DNA from 2 places in the Massilia sp. 9096 genome. Region 2 is predicted to be linked to the other one. Evidence: predicted binding sites of a transcription regulator. Region 2 holds the regulator's gene; the other holds the start of a gene.

Region 1 (3,207 bases), 2.5 Mb from region 2:
CTTATGTAGCTCGGGCGTCAAACCATATGCGCAGTCCAAGTCGTGAACAAGGTCTTTGCTGGTACGCCGTATCAGGCCTGCCCTAGGCAGTCGGCGGAGAGCGCCTAGTGACCGCGCTCCGATGCCATCGAACCATGCGTGATGCTGGCGAGTTGACGGCAGTAGTTCTACCTGTAGGCGATTGAGAAAGCGCTCCGTCGTATCGTTTGATAGCGCACGCCTTCGCAGAACAACCTGCTTTACCCGCTGCTGTCGCGCAAAGAGCCAAGCAGCTTTAGCAGTCGGCGCCGCGCCGAGCTGAGCATTGAATCCCAGTGTCGACACGCTTTTTATAACTCGATGGCAGATTTCAACAGGTCCGTTGAAAAGGCGAAGGCTCGCGGTGACATCCAGCAAAACACTTTCCGCGTCTAGAAACGTCACCTCCGGCGTGTACTGCATTAGAGCCATCGCCACAGCATCCAATCTCTGCTGCTCCAGGTCCAGCTTGCGCTCAAGCTGGATGGTTGAAGGTGCAACAGCAGCTGCTCCGGCTGCCCGCATACCAACATGAACGCCTGCCTGCGCTGCCTCGAGTGACCGTGAGCATACGACACCGTCATGGACGACGACGTACGCCCCAGGCTCAGACCAACGCGGCCGCAACGCTTCGAGCGGTAGTAACGGCAGGTACACGCACAACATTAGTTTCATGTTCAGTGTCCAGGTGCTTGCGGCCAGCCGGCAGGCCTTCCAGAGGTACGAAAATAGGAGCGTCGCAGTGCGGGCCGCGTCGTTTGACGATGTCCACGCTGACCCCGCCAATCGCCGGCCTCAAAGCAAGTCTGAGTGGCGAGGGCGACGCATCAGAACAATGTGTCAGCGGCCGAATTAGCCAGAACCACGTGTCTGCCCCTTGCGCCACTAAGTTCAGGCGCCGCAGGGCTTCAGGCCGGATATCTCGCTGCCACAGCACGACCGCGCCGCATGAGCCATTCTTCAAAATCTGCTCTGTCGACCACAGCGCATCGGCTGAGGTCTCTGGCCGAACCCAGAAAATGTTTTTCTCATTGAACTGCCACTCCCGTAGTGCCATCGCCTGAGGTAAATACGGTGGCTGCACGAGCGCTATCCGCCTATCTGCGGAAAGGCGTTTAAGCGTTGGCCTAAGTAACTGGATTTCGCCGATGCCGGCTTGCTGCACTAGGAGTTCTACCAACGACGACCGAGGCCATCCGCGATTTGGTAGCTCACTGTCCAGGTCTTCATCGCCTGTCGAGCATGTTGTAGCTCTCGACACTGCCAGTTCACTTGCGCGCCACACGTTGCGCATGGCATCGTGAAGAGCGTCGTGTGCTAAGTCGGTTACGGCAAGTGAGTGAGTTAGCATGGCGTCCTTGTCACAATATCACTGTATATCCGTACAGTATATTCTTGAGATGGACAAATGCGCAAGTTCTATCAGTTGACGTGCGTCAACATCGGTGGGTCATTGAAGGAGTTACCCGATAAGCTTGTTGATATCGGCGTCGAGTGAAACTAGACGCTTACACAACGGGACTAGCTGAACACATGGGTCAAGATTCGGACAAAAATTGGCACGTTCCCGACTGCCGGCCGGGGCGCCAAGTGAAGATTGCCCGATAGCAATACAAGTGCGCTCGCACCCGCAAGGGCGTTCAGGTAGCACGACCACGTGCCTAAGCGCGATTTATGTCACTGGCCGTCACGACGAGTTGCCGCATTACAGGATAATGGGCGCCAAGGCATGAGCCCAGATGGAAACGGCGACGAGGCCATTCGGTATGCTCAAGACTCAAAGGGCTTAAACGCACCACTGACGACCGTTGCTGTGTTCTGCGAGAGCGTTCTGCTCGACTGCGGATTCTCGGATGAGGCATCCGCGCTCGAAGCGGTTGAGGCGAAGTAGGCGACGTCCAATTTTGCTTACTTTACGTCCGGCGCTTTAAACACCGTATCCAGCGGGCTCTGAACTGAAGTTGATTCGCTGCGAACAACGTTATTCCACCAACGACATCGCATTAATGATTTTGTCCGTCTCGCCATACGCACTGACAAAATAACGGTAGTCTTTGGGAGAAATAAATGACAGATTTTCCGAGCGCCCTGCAATTCGGCCGTGGGTAGAGTAAGAATACTGCGCAACGCTTTTAGCGACATGCCGGAGTTTTTTCATTTTTGTCTCCGACGTAATGGGGTCACGATACTTCATCAGGTCCACTTCCCGCGCGCAATCATGAATCAACCCCAGTCGATACATGTGTTCGAGAGCCGGAGTCATCAACATCACCTCATTTAATCGCTTTGCTTGGCGCAACAATTCACGGCACTTCTTCTGCTCAATAATAAAGTAACCAAACGGGATATATTGCATTTCGTGATAGGCAAAATTTTCGTCAAGCTTGATATTTCCCTCCTTACGGTCAAGCCCGTCAAGCATTGCTTTCATTAGCGGATGCGGTCCCCTTGCGAGCACTTCGAGTCCTAACTGTCTCGCACGAGCCAAGTCCCGAACCTCCGGTGACGCTGAAAGGAGCCAAGCAAGCCGGCTAACCATTTCGATATCGTCTAGCCTCAGCTGCAGAGCCTTTTCCACCATTGCGGCGGCCTGTCGTAGGGCTGCACCTTTGTCCTCCCCTCGGCGTTTGTGGCGGTACCATGATGCAAAGTTTCGCCACGCTGAAGCTACCGCTATGTACAAGTAGGCATCCTGCAACTGTTCAGCCCTGGCCGAAAGCCAGTTTATGTCCTCAAGCATTTGGGCGGCTCCGGTTGTGCGTGTTTCGTCGCCTTGCATCTGAGCGAAATAACCGAGGGCCTCACCAAAGGCGCGCTGCGCGTAGTCGCGGACCGACTCAAGGTCATCCTTTGCGGGCCGCAAGGGCCGTTGCAAGACATTTGTGCGGTCACCGACAGCAATGGGCACGGAATCGCCGTCGCTCCCGGCGTAAGGTAAAGTTCTCATCGTTCTTGCTCTCTCTCACGCTATTTACTGACTTAAATTTGCATCTGCCTCAAGCAAATCGACATAAGTTCATTTTTTGGAAATTAGTTTCGTGTCACGTCCTTGGAGCTCAATCGTCTTTGCTCCGTCCATCGAGATTTTAAGTATGTTACACAGACGCTGTTTCTCAGCCGCGTCCGTGTGATATTGATACAGATGGTTCACCCCGAGCGCCTGAAGAATTCCAAACGCATAATGGTTAT
Region 2 (3,207 bases):
ACCAGCGTCGACTGGCCCGCCGGGCTGACGGTGGTCGTGCTGCTGGTGTGGGGTCCGACCGGTTCGAATTCCCTGAACCAGTTGCCTTCCGTTTCGATCTTCAGCGCCTTGAAGGACCCTGCGGGTACCTTCACCTCTTCCCAACCCAGCACCGTGAAATGCAACTTGTTGCGCAGCGTCTTGACGCCCGGTGCTGGATGCGGGTCGGTTGCGTCCGTGTCCCAGCTCAAACCCGGCTTGAGCGGATACAGGTAAGGGCGGCCGACGATCTTTTCCGCGCCGTCGCGTATCTGCGACCTGCTCCAGTCCAGGTTGATGTCGGCTTCACGCGGCGGCAAGTTGCTGTCGACCGGTTTGGTGGCCTGGATGAAGGAATGAGAGCCGACGCGGGTCACCCAGGCATCGACTTCGCGGCTCGACGAGGTCAGCGTGCCGTTCTTGAGCTCTTCGACCTTGGACAGGAAGCGCCACTTGTCGCCTTCCTTGATGGCGGGGCGCTCGGCGGTCTGGGCATGCGCCACGGCGCTTACCGCACAGGCGATAAGGACGGCGCTCACAAAGCGGGAAGGGTTCATCATTGCCTCATCAATAACGATCAAGCAAGTATAGAGTCGCAAAGCGAAGGCGTGTGTACCGTATTGTTTCCGGATGCATAAGTTGACGTCCGATAAATACTGACGGCACCATTGCTGGCGCGTAAGATAGCCGCACACTCGCATTTCCTTGAATTATGCTCAAACGCAAAACCGCCATGAAGACAGTCCTGTTGTGCGCCGCGCTCCTGCTGTGCGGCACTGCCTCGGCCGACGAGTTGTCCGACGCCGACGCCCTGTTCGCCAAGAAGGCTTATCCCGAAGCGTTGCAGAAGTACACCAAACTGGCCAACGCCGGCAACGTGATGGCCCAGCAGCACTTGGGCGAGATGTATTTTTACGGCGAAGCCGGCGCGGTCGACGCCGACAAGGCGGCGCTGTGGTGGGGCAAGGCGGCGGCGAAGGGCAACAAGGTGGCGATCGCCTCGCTCGACATGATGAAAAAGCGCGGCGAGCATCGCGCCGACATCGACTACTGGCTCACGCAATACGACGGCGCCGACCTGAGCGGCGGCGCTTACCGCTGCCCGGCGCCGCGCTTTCCCTCGGTGTCGAAGGTGAACGAAGACATCGAGCGCTACAGCGCCAAGATGAAGGATTGGGAAGCCTGCCACAACCGCGCGGTCGTCCACCTCAACGAATCCCTGCCGCTGACCAAACTGATTCCCAAGGATATCGCGCCGCTGCTGACCAAGGAAGAAACCGAGCGCGCCGAGGCGCACCTGAAGGACGTCGGCGAGCGCGCTGCCGAGGACATCAAGGTCGCCGGCAACATGGTGCTGGCCGATTACAATGCCTGGCGCATTGCGACCGAGAGCTGGGTCAAGGAACACAACGACATCGTCAACAGCGCACCGCCGCCCGACGTCGACGCCAAGCGTTGATCGCGCTGCGCTGTGCCCTGCAAACCACAACGGCCCGCGGTTAGCGGGCCGTTGTCGTTGTACGCGTTATAACTATGCGTCATACGCCGGCATGGGGCCGGCGCGGCTGCGGCCTGAATACCGCTCAGTGCCAGGAGCGCAGCAGGCCGACCGCCAGGCCCTCGAGCGCAAACTCGTCGGTTTGCGGATTGACGGTGATGATGGAGAACTCCGGATTTTCCGGCAGCAGCTCGATGGTCGCACCGGTCTTGCGGTAGCGCTTGACGGTGACTTCTTCGCCGATGCGCGCGACGACGATCTGGCCGTTCTTGGCCGAATCGACCTTCTTGACGGCGAGGAAATCGCCATCGCAGATGCCGGCGTCGCGCATCGACCAGCCCTTGACCTTCAGCAGGAAGTCGGGCTTGCTCGAGAACATGGCCGGGTCGACCGAATAATTGGCCTCGACGTGTTCCTGGGCCAGGATCGGCGAACCTGCGGCCACGCGGCCGACCAGGGGCAGGGACATCAGGTGCGGCGGCGGCATCATGGGCAGCGGCGCCGGGGCGGCTTCGGCGGCCGGGCCGACCAGGCGGATACCGCGCGAGGTGCCCGGCGAAATCTCGATGGCGCCTTTGCGCGCCAGGGCTTGCAGGTGCTCCTCGGCGGCGTTGGCCGAGCGGAAGCCAAGTTCCTGCGCGATTTCGGCGCGGGTCGGCGGGAAGCCGGTGTTGTCGATGGCTTCCTTGATCAGGTTGAGAATCTGTTCTTGCCGTGCAGTGAGCTTCAGCATGGGGGTTTGCTTTCGTTGGATCTGGACAAGCTGTATTTTTGTACAGTATGGCGCGGCGCGCAAGGGGCAGCACGGGTTTTCGTGGTTTTTTTTGACCTAAAGACAAAAGGGCGTAATCGGGATGGCATATCCACAAAGCATTTGGGCCTTGACGTTTTTTGCGTTATAATGTCGGGCTTTCCCTTCCCACACTCGTCCTGACGCCGAGGTGGGCATCTGTTTAAACGTCCTCAAGGAGTGTTATATGCGTCATTATGAAATCGTGTTTATCGTCCACCCGGACCAAAGCGAGCAAGTTCCGGCGATGATCGAGCGCTACAAGACCACGGTCACCTCGCGCGGCGGCAACATCCACCGCGTCGAAGACTGGGGCCGCCGCCAGATGGCTTACCAGATCGACAATCTGCCGAAGGCACATTACATCTGCATGAACATCGAGTGCGACAACGAGACCCTGGTCGAGCTGGAAACCGCATTCAAATTCAATGATGCCGTGCTGCGTCACCTGACCGTCAAGACGAAGAAGGCCGAAACCGCCCCGTCGCCGATGATGAAGTCGGTCCAGCGCGAAGACGCCGCCAAGAGCCACCGCGCCGAGCAGGCAGCTGCTCCGGCCGCCAACGCTTAATTCTCGCTCATTTCGATTAGCGAGCGCGAAAGGGCAGTGAACGAGCTGTTGCTGGTCGCAAGCATCGCCGAACGCGATACCCTGCGCTACACCCCGGCCGGCATCCCCATCGTCAGCGGCACCCTGCAGCACGGGTCGCAGCAGATGGAAGCGGGATTGGAACGGTCGGTCGAGTTCGAGATCGCGGCGGTCGCCGCCGGAGAAATCTCCGGCCGGTTCGCCAGCGCCGAACTCGGCGCGGTGCACCGCTTCAAGGGGTTTTTGGCGCGCAAGAACCGCAACAGCAAAGCCCTTGTGTTTCACATCATTGATTTCAGTGGCGTCGCTTAA

Evidence for each region. Region 2 encodes LexA, which represses DNA repair genes until DNA is damaged. Its sites were predicted from a motif close to ACTGTATNNNNATACAGT; they were not measured.
Region 1: the regulator LexA is predicted to act here: its motif matches at 1,390-1,407, upstream of imuA (translesion DNA synthesis-associated protein ImuA).

The regions. Positions count from the first base shown of each region.
Region 1 is NZ_JQNN01000001.1:288,130-291,336, reverse strand. Features, by position in the region: gene FA90_RS01280 (DNA polymerase Y family protein) at 1-693, opposite strand, end outside; gene imuA (translesion DNA synthesis-associated protein ImuA) at 626-1,312, opposite strand; gene FA90_RS01275 (hypothetical protein) at 2,000-2,965, opposite strand; gene FA90_RS01270 (metallophosphoesterase) at 3,035-3,207, opposite strand, start outside.
Region 2 is NZ_JQNN01000001.1:2,823,374-2,826,580, reverse strand. Features, by position in the region: gene FA90_RS12075 (hypothetical protein) at 1-578, opposite strand, end outside; gene FA90_RS12070 (sel1 repeat family protein) at 752-1,477, shown strand; gene lexA (transcriptional repressor LexA) at 1,602-2,249, opposite strand; gene rpsF (30S ribosomal protein S6) at 2,494-2,877, shown strand; gene priB (primosomal replication protein N) at 2,914-3,207, shown strand.